3 regions of the Algoriphagus namhaensis genome follow, and region 1 is predicted to be linked to each of the others. Evidence: riboswitches for the same ligand, from Rfam matches in the RefSeq annotation. Region 1 holds a riboswitch; each other region holds the start of a gene.
The links. Region 1 has a riboswitch for S-adenosylmethionine ahead of ACFOSV_RS13115 (O-acetylhomoserine aminocarboxypropyltransferase/cysteine synthase family protein). Riboswitches for the same ligand answer to the same signal wherever they lie in the genome.

Region 1 (3,278 bases):
TGCGCAAATGCTTTCTTCGATTGGTTTACTCACTGCTGAAGAAAACCTGGAACTTCAGAAAGGATTGAAGGATATCTATTTCGAAATCGAAAAAGGGCAATTTCAAATCCCTGAAGGCGTAGAAGATGTTCACTCGCAAGTGGAATTTCTTCTCACCGAGCGTCTTGGTGAGGTAGGTAAAAAATTGCACAGCGGACGCAGTAGAAATGATCAGGTCCTTGTAGATCTCAAGCTTTTCTATCGGGCTGGCATTCGTGAAATTGTGGAAGATACAAGTGAGCTCTTTGATTTTTTACTCAAATTGTCCGAAAAGCATAAGAATGACCTCATGCCAGGATACACGCATACCCAGCTTGCCATGCCTTCATCCTTTGGTTTATGGTTCAGCTCTTTTGCCGAAGGCCTTACCGAAGACTTGGGTCTTCTTAAAGCGGCATTTGATCTTTCTAACAAAAATCCCTTAGGTTCTGCTGCAGGATATGGATCAAGTTTCCCGCTAAACAGAAGCATGACGGCAGACTTATTGGGCTTTGCAGAGCTTCATCAAAACGTCATTAACGCTCAAAACAGTAGAGGAAAAACCGAAAAAACCATCTCATTTGCACTTTCAGGCCTTGCGGGGACTCTAAATCGTCTGTCTGCTGATGTATGCTTATTTATGAACCAACACTTCGGATTTATTTCATTTCCGGATGAGCTGACGACTGGAAGCAGCATTATGCCACATAAAAAGAATCCAGATGTTTTCGAATTAATTCGAGCCAAAACAAATCAAATTCAAGGAGTTCCAGCTAACGTAACCCTCCTCTTGACCAATACGACCACAGGTTACCATCGCGACTTACAGCTATTGAAAGAAGAGATTTTTCCGGCGATTTCACAGATTCGGGATTGTATTCAGATGACTACTTTTATGCTAAAGTCCATCAAGGTCCGATCAAATATTCTTCAGGATGAGTTTTACAAACATCTATTCTCTGTGGAAGTGGTGAATGAATTGGTTCTTCAGGGCACACCTTTTCGCGATGCTTATAAGCAAGTGGGAAGAGCTATTGAGCGCGGAGAATTCGCTCCCAATCAAAACGAATTGAAGCATACGCATGAAGGGAGTATCGGAAATCTTGGATTGGAAGAAATCCAAAGAAAAATGGACAAAGCCCTTCAATCCTTTGATTTTCAGAAAATTGATTCTTCGATTAAGGCTTTAATTTCATAGGCTAAAAAAATAATTTGCTGGGTTTTGCTTTGATTTTAAAGTAATCCCCTTTTTATTTGCTTCATCCTTTCGCGGATTTTTGCGCAAGGATTTATAAAGAAGAGGTAAGAGACAGGCTCGATGACCCTCTGGCAACCTGGAAAATCCAAGGTGCCAATTCCTGCCAAATAAGATGGTCTTATTTGGAACTATAAATTCTTTGTGACGATGAATAGGATTTTCTACCCAAGTACCCAATCAACACTTCGTAATTCGATTGCAATGCCCCTGAAGCTTCATTTTTGGCTTTCTCAGGCTATGCCCTGCTTTTTAACAATCTCTTTGTATCACATAAACCTATAAACCCCATAAAAAATGTCTACTTATCATTTTGACACACTTCAGCTTCATGCTGGACAAGAACCAGACGGAACCACGAACTCAAGAGCAGTTCCTATTTACCAGACCACATCCTTTGTCTTTAATTCAGCCGAACATGGCGCCAATCTTTTTGGATTAAAGGAATTTGGAAATATCTACACGCGAATCATGAATCCCACAACGGATGTCTTCGAAAAGCGGATAGCCGCCCTTGAAGGTGGTGTAGCGGCAGTTGCGACGGCTTCAGGTCAAGCAGCCCAGTTTATAGCACTAAATAATATTTTGGGTGCTGGTGATAATTTCGTGTCTTCCTCCTATCTCTATGGTGGTACTTACAATCAATTCAAGGTCGCCTTTAAGCGCCTTGGTATTGAAGCCCGGTTTTCAGAAGGACCACAACCAGCTGATTTTGAGAAATTAATTGATGAGAATACCAAAGCGATCTATCTCGAAACCATTGGGAATCCTGAGTTTAATATCCCCGATTTTGATGCGATTGCGGCAGTAGCCAAGGCGCACGACATACCCTTGGTGGTGGATAATACCTTTGGAGCGGGTGGATTTCTTTTCCGCCCTATCGAACATGGTGCAGCTGTTGTGACCTCCTCTGCTACGAAATGGATTGGGGGACACGGTACCTCCATTGGTGGAATCATTGTAGATTCAGGCAACTTCGATTGGGGAAATGGCAAATTCCCACAATTCTCAGAGCCATCCGAAGGCTATCATGGCTTGAATTTTTGGGAAGTGTTTGGAGAAGGAAACCCACTAGGTCTACCAAACATCTCTTTTGCCATCCGTGCGCGAGTTGAAGGATTACGAGACTTTGGTCCAGCGTTAAGTCCATTTAATTCATTTTTGCTTTTGCAAGGAATTGAAACGCTCTCCTTGCGAGTACAGCGAACGGTTGATAATGCCCTTGAAATAGCCAAATGGCTTGAAAATCATCCGAAAGTTGAAAAGGTAAACTATCCTGGTCTTGCCTCTTCACCTTACCATGATTTGGCCAAAAAGTATTTGCGAAATGGCTTCGGTGGTGTACTCTCGTTTGTCCTGAAAGGCGATAAAGAAACCACATCTTCCTTCATTAATAATCTTGACCTGATATCTCATTTAGCGAATGTGGGTGACGCAAAAACTTTGATTATTCAGCCTTCAGCCACCACACATCAACAGCTCTCCGATGCCGAGCAGTTGGCAGCTGGAGTGACTCCCACCCTTTTAAGATTATCCGTTGGGCTCGAGCATGTGGAGGATATCAAGAATGATCTTACCCAAGCTTTTTCAAAACTTTAATTGATCAATGAATTTACAAAGTCAAGTGGCGTTGATTCCAATGAAACAGGAAATATTTCATTCTGCAGAAGAGCTAGAATTAGAGTCTGGTGAAAGGCTTGAAGAATTTGATATTCAGTATACTACCTATGGTGAGATTGCTCCTGATGGGGGCAATGTCATCTGGATAGTACACGCATTGACAGGTGACTCAAACGCTGCAGAATGGTGGAGTGGTTTAATTGGTGAGGATAAATTTTATGATCCCGCAAAAGACTTCATTATTTGTGCAAACCTCTTGGGTTCATGTTATGGATCTACTAATCCCTTGAGCAAAAAACCAGGTTCGGATAAAAGCTTTTTTTATGAGTTTCCCGAACTAACCACAAGAGATCTCGCCTCAAGCTTGGAGCGACTTCGTTTACAT
Region 2 (3,278 bases), on a different contig from region 1:
ATCAAAGCCGTATTGAAGGATGCGCAGTTCCATCCAGTAAGTGAAGTTTTACTTCATGCTGATTTCCTAGCTTATACTGATGATACCCCGATTAAATTCGAGATACCAGTTAAGGTTGAGGGACGTTCTCCAGGTATCGCCAAAGGTGGTAAGTTGGAGATGAAAACTCGATTGATTAAGGTAAAAGGTATTGCTGAAAATCTTCCAGATTATATCACCATTGATATTTCTAAACTAGATCTAGGTAAGTCTTTCAAAGTGGGTCAAATCACCCCAGAAGGATTCGAAATCTTGACTAGCCCTAGCGTGTCTATCGTTACGGTAGGTATCCCAAGAGCACTAAGAGGCAAGCAGCCAGGTGACGAAAGTGAAGAGGAGGAATCTGAAGATTAATCTTCCTTTTTCTGATCATTTAAAATCCTGTCATAACCTGACAGGATTTTTTTTATCTTAGAATCGAACGAATAAACCATGAAATATTTAATCGTAGGACTAGGCAACATTGGTCCTGAATACGAATTAACAAGACATAATATAGGATTTCTCACTTTGGACCGACTCGCTGACGCCCAGCAATGCACTTGGGAAAGCTCGAGACTAGCCTTCAAGTCAGAATTCAAATACAAGGGACGGCATGTCCATTTGATAAAGCCGACCACCTATATGAATCTCAGCGGGAAGTCGATGAATTATTGGATGAAGGAATTGAAAATACCGAAAGAAAATACCCTTGTTGTGGTAGATGAAGTCGCCTTGCCATTTGGGACACTCAGGATGCGAGCGAAGGGAAGTGCAGCAGGACATAATGGGCTCAAGAATATTGAGATGCTCACTGGAGGTTCAAATTATCCCAGACTACGAATGGGAATTGGGGATGATTTCCCAAAAGGAAAGCAAGTTGACTACGTGCTTGGACGGTTTACAGATGGAGAGTTTGCGGAGCTCCCATTGATCATGGATCGGGCAATTGAAATGATTCTATCTTTTGCTTCTGTAGGAATCGAACGCACCATGAACAATTTCAATAAATAATGCTTGGATTTGGAAATACAAATTGTCCAAACGTTATTTGTTACTCTTCAGGCAACTGATTTATAAAGAAGAGGTGAGAGAATAGGCTCTGTGACCCTCTGGCAACCCTCAAGCATATTGAAAGGTGCCAAATCCTACCCGAACAGGGAACTATAAATAGGCTTCAACTCCACGAATCATTTCTAGTTTGCTTTTTTTGGTAGGTGCTTTATAAAGGATTTTGCCCCTATTTAAAATACCAACATGAGCAAACACTTCGAAACCAACGCCATTCGCATTAGTCCAAGCAAGTCAGACCAAAAAGAGCATTCTTCAGCTATTTACCTGACTTCCAGTTTTACATTTGATAGTGCGGAGGAAGCGAGAGCTACATTCGCAGATGAGACCGAAGGGAACATTTATTCAAGGTATGCCAACCCCAATTCGTCTGATCTCATCGAAAAGCTTTGTGCAGCAGAGCTAACTGAGGCCGGAATAGCCACCGCTTCGGGTATGGCGGCAATGTTTGGCTCCATTGCCTCTTTGCTTCAGCAAGGGGATCATATCATTGCTTCTCGCTCACTTTTTGGATCAACCCATCAACTACTCACTCGGGTTTTCCCAAAGTGGGGAATCACTAGCACCTACGGAGACATTTCAGATTATAAAAATTGGGAAAGTTTGATCCAACCCAATACCAAGATGCTCTTCTTGGAAACGCCTTCGAATCCAGGACTCGAAATCATCGACCTTGAATGGGCTGGCAAGTTTGCCAAGGCGAATAACTTAATCTTGGTGGTAGACAATTGCTTTGCCACTCCATACATACAACAGCCTTCAAAATGGGGGGCAGATCTGGTTACCCACAGTGCAACAAAATACATTGATGGACAGGGACGAGTATTGGGAGGATTGATTTTAGGGAAAAGCGAATTAATCAAGGATGTTCAGTTTTTCACCAGACATACTGGACCGGCGATTTCACCATTTAACGCTTGGGTTCTTTCCAAAAGCATGGAAACCCTTGCTGTGAGAATGGAGCGACATTGTGATAGCGCAATGAAAATTGCTTCCTACTTCGAAGGGAATCAGCATTTGGAAGGTGTGAAATATCCATTTTTACCCTCTCATCCTCAATATGAAGTAGCCAAAAAACAAATGAGACTAGGAGGCGGAATTCTTACGCTAACTTTGAAAAATGGAATTGAGAGAACAAAGCGCTTTATCGATTCATTAGAGATGATTTCCCGTACCGCAAATCTAGGTGATAGTCGGAGCATTGCCACTCATCCGGCCAGTACCACGCATAGCAAATTGAGCCCTGAAGAAAGGGCTCGAGTGGGAATAACTGATGGGCTTGTTCGAATCTCTGTAGGGCTGGAGCATCCAGAGGATATTATTAATGATATTGATCGTGCGCTCGACCTTTCGAAATAATTACCAAGTAGTTTGTCTCAATTTAGGAAATGCACGGATCAAATCACTCAAACTTATTTGACCTAGCAGCTGACCATTTTGAACTACAGGAAACCTTCGGATTTTAAATTCAAGGAATTTGCCAGCTGCATCGAAAAGTGACATTTCAGGACTGAGAGTCATTACATTTTTGGTCATGTGATCTTCCACTTTGGATGGAAACTTTGGCGTGTTTGTGTACTTACCCTTGATGATTTCTTTCAAGCAGTCTACTTCTGATATGATTCCTATCAATCCTCCGGATTCATCCAAAACAGGTGCGCCAGAAATCTTCTTTTTGGTGAGGATTTCCATGACCTGATCTAGGGTATCATCCGGCTTGAATGTAGTCAGCTTGGTTGTCATATGATCCTTGACTAATAAAGGTTGAGCCGTTGTTTTTTTGGGTGGAGCCATTCTTACTCCTTGAAAACTTTTTACCATGGTAATTTAGGTTTAGAGTGAAGAATAAAATAAGGAGAAAAATTGATTTATAAAAATTTAAACCTAATAATTTAAATTTATCAGAATTAAAAATAATAAAATCTAAAATAAAAAGTATTTTATTTTATTTCATTCTCGAATATTAGGATAGGCTGCCAATTATCCTTTGGCGCCTGATACAATTCATCAAAATCAAACTCTCCTACGACAATATCCAAATCACCATCCCCCCCTAAATCCCCTTTTGTCAAGGTCAACCACTTATTTTTAGTACTCAGTTTTGGTACAAAAGGGTCAAATTGTAAACTCGAGCTTTGACTAAAATAAATAAGCGATTGGGATGGACTTTGGTTAGGATCCGGAAAAAA
Region 3 (3,278 bases), 580 kb from region 1:
TCAGATCGCCAAGCCTCGTTTGCAATTTCTTTTTTACCTGTAGATTTTACAGTCTCAGCAAAGTCCAAAAGCCGCTCTGTAGCATCCTCCCTTCGGTCGAAAAGCACATCTTCCACTCGCTCCAAAAGGTCCTTGGGAATGTCATCATATACCTCCAACATCGTAGGGTTCACAATTCCCATATCCATCCCATGCTTGATGGCATGATAAAGGAAAGAGGCATGCATGGCTTCTCGGACAGGATTATTTCCCCGGAAAGAGAAACTTACATTACTCACACCTCCACTTACTTTTGCACCAGGAAGATTGGCTTTGATCCATTTGGTCGCTTCGAAAAAATCCACCGCATTCTTTCTGTGCTCCTCCATTCCTGTGGCCACAGGGAAAATATTAGGATCAAAAATTATATCGTCAGGATTAAACCTGGCCTTCCGCACCAAAAGGTCATAGCTGCGTTTACAGATTTCGATTCGTCTCTCGTAGGTATCCGCCTGTCCGTCCTCATCAAAGGCCATCACCACAACTGCAGCTCCAAATTTCTTGATGGTTTTGGCCTGCTGAAGAAATTCTTCCTCACCATTTTTGAGCGAGATTGAATTCACGATTCCTTTGCCCTGCACACATTTAAGTCCCGCCAAAATGATAGACCATTTCGAACTATCAATCATAATCGGGATTCGAGAAATTTCAGGCTCAGAAGCAATCAAATTTAAAAATTGAGTCATAGCGGCTTCCCCATCGAGCATTCCTTCGTCCATACAGACGTCAAGAATCTGCGCTCCCCCTCGCACTTGGTCCAAGGCCACTTCCAGTGCCTCGTCATAATTTCCTGAAAGAATCAACCGTGCAAATCGCTTCGAACCAGTTACATTAGTTCGCTCACCGATATTCACAAAATTCAGTTCGGGTGTGAACACCAAAGGTTCTAAGCCAGATAGCTTTAATAGGTTTCTAGTCTCCATCACATTCAATCGGCTAAAATATTTTCTTGAGATTCAAGGCTCCGTGGGGCATAGCTTTCGGCCATTTTGGCTAGAGCTGAAATATGATCAGGAGTAGTCCCGCAGCAGCCCCCGAGAATATTCAGCAAACCATCTTTTAAAAATTCATGCACTTGATCTGCCATTTCCTTGGCATCTTGATCATAGGCCCCAAATTCATTGGGAAGTCCGGCATTTGGATAGGCACTCACATAGAAGGGAGCTTTTTGAGCTAGCACTTTAAGATAGGGTCGTAGCTCCTTTGCACCGAGAGCGCAGTTGAGTCCTACGGAAAGGAGTGGTACATGGCTTACGGAAATCAAAAAAGCTTCTGTGGTTTGCCCGGAAAGAGTTCTACCCGAAGCATCCGTAATGGTACCTGAAATCATTATTGGAATCCCTCCTTCTTTGGGATCCAAGGGGATATTTCTTTCTTCAAAAACCTCCTGAATTGCAAATAGCGCTGCTTTAGCATTAAGGGTATCAAAAATGGTCTCCACCAAAAGTATATCCACTCCCCCATCCAAGAGACCTCTAGTCTGCTCCTTGTAGGCATCTGCTAGTTGATCGAAAGTCACCGCTCTAAACCCAGGGTCATTGACATCCGGTGAAATTGACGCCGTTCGGTTGGTGGGTCCCAAAGCTCCAGCTACAAATCGAGGTCGTTTCGGAGTTTGGGAGGATACTGCGAGTGCCACTTCCTTAGCGAGCAAAGCAGATTGGAAATTGATTTGATAAGCTAAGTCAGACAAATCATAGTCCGCCTGAGCAATGGATGTCCCACTGAAGGTATTCGTCTCAATAATATCAGCACCAGCATCCAGATATTCTTGATGAATTTGCTTGATGATTTCAGGTCTGGAAAGGGACAATAGATCATTGTTACCCTTGAGAGGCTTGTGATGATTTGCCAATGCGGGAGTTCGAAAATCCTCTTCTGTCAGCGTATATCGCTGAATCATGGTACCCATGGCACCATCGAGGATAAGAATTCTTTTGGCTAATTGTGCTAGAAGTAAGTCCGTTCTGTTTTGCATAGTCTATAAAAGCTTAATCGAGCAAAACCACGGAAAAAAGTAAATCTACTTCTCCGCTCATCTGTTTCCGGATTCATCCGGAATGGGAGTTAGCACCTTGTTTACAGGTTGCTAAGACGTCAAAGGGCCCTTCCCTCGGTCTTTCTCGATAAGCTCACCAAAGGTAATACCAAATCGATAAAAAACCACCTAACTCGCAATTAAGAATTTAGCCATCAAATTATGGGCGGATTCCGACACTTATATTCCAGTAGGGTGCGGCCATAAAGCCAGCCATTCCGAGCTCGGCAAGTTTGAAATTTGCCAAGGGCAATTCATATCCCAATGAGGTGCTAAAGACCAAATCGAACAGCTTACCGTCTTGAACAGGTAGCCCATACTCTAAAAACACCTCTGGCTTACCGAGTAATCCACCACTTCTCAAATAGCCATCAAAATCTCTTTGCTCCAGCAACTCAGGAAAATCAGGTTTGGAATTTTGGGTAATGGTGTAGCGAATATTGCCATAGCCTAGGCCCGCCAAAGCCCCAAATGCAAAGTTTTTTACCTGAAAAACTTTCATTCCAGCATCTGCATAGACTCTCAGACTGTTTAAACTATGAGATTGAAAATCACTTGCTGCTCCATCCATGGCTAGATTGTATACCTCCAATCCATAAAGCAACTTCTCAGTCTGACCGAGAATTTTGACACCTAGATTCGAGGGCCTTCCTTCCAATGGATTGAGACCGGCTTCCACCAATTGTCGGTTAAATTTATCAGGCTTCGAGAAATGAAAACTATTAAGCAGGTAAAAGGTGATACTCGCGTCCTTATAGAAAAAATTACGGTCAGGAATGGTGATTCCTGCTCCTAGACGAAGAAAAGCACCAGCTTGCGTGTTTTCAAAAGAAACTCCATTTAGGTCCCACTTCCCCTCAAATGGACTGAAGGAATAACCGAACTTCCCAATCAAAGAAACTGATTCTTTTCGACCAGGAATAGGGAAATCATATGTGAGATGAAATCCTATTTCAGTTAAAAAATTCCCGTATTTCCCGCTCCCTTTTTGGATATCATTTTCCCTAAGTATAAAGCCTTCGGCTGGATCTTGGAGAAAGGCATTCAATTGATCCGGCTGCTCTGAGGGGAGCATCTGAAAATTCAGGTAGCCCACTCCTAAAGACATATAATGGATCAACTGAAATTTCGATTCTTCGGTAAAGGAATATCCAACATTGATCAAAGCTCTGGAGGTACGGTAGTCGATTCTATAGTCGTC

Region 2: another riboswitch for S-adenosylmethionine. It lies ahead of ACFOSV_RS01365 (trans-sulfuration enzyme family protein); the one in region 1 lies ahead of ACFOSV_RS13115 (O-acetylhomoserine aminocarboxypropyltransferase/cysteine synthase family protein).
Region 3: another riboswitch for S-adenosylmethionine. It lies ahead of ACFOSV_RS15755 (homocysteine S-methyltransferase family protein); the one in region 1 lies ahead of ACFOSV_RS13115 (O-acetylhomoserine aminocarboxypropyltransferase/cysteine synthase family protein).

Annotation. Positions count from the first base shown of each region.
Region 1 covers NZ_JBHRZS010000007.1:1,108,069-1,111,346, reverse strand. The annotation lists gene argH (argininosuccinate lyase) at 1-1,216, shown strand, start outside; SAM riboswitch class I at 1,305-1,413, shown strand; gene ACFOSV_RS13115 (O-acetylhomoserine aminocarboxypropyltransferase/cysteine synthase family protein) at 1,571-2,872, shown strand; gene ACFOSV_RS13110 (homoserine O-acetyltransferase family protein) at 2,880-3,278, shown strand, end outside.
Region 2 covers NZ_JBHRZS010000002.1:300,800-304,077, reverse strand. The annotation lists gene ACFOSV_RS01375 (50S ribosomal protein L25/general stress protein Ctc) at 1-393, shown strand, start outside; gene pth (aminoacyl-tRNA hydrolase) at 472-1,032, shown strand; SAM riboswitch class I at 1,090-1,191, shown strand; gene ACFOSV_RS01365 (trans-sulfuration enzyme family protein) at 1,276-2,448, shown strand; gene ACFOSV_RS01360 (CBS domain-containing protein) at 2,449-2,910, opposite strand; gene ACFOSV_RS01355 (FG-GAP repeat domain-containing protein) at 3,030-3,278, opposite strand, start outside.
Region 3 covers NZ_JBHRZS010000007.1:1,686,198-1,689,475, forward strand. The annotation lists gene metH (methionine synthase) at 1-962, opposite strand, end outside; gene ACFOSV_RS15755 (homocysteine S-methyltransferase family protein) at 968-2,017, opposite strand; SAM riboswitch class I at 2,072-2,172, opposite strand; gene ACFOSV_RS15760 (hypothetical protein) at 2,238-3,278, opposite strand, start outside.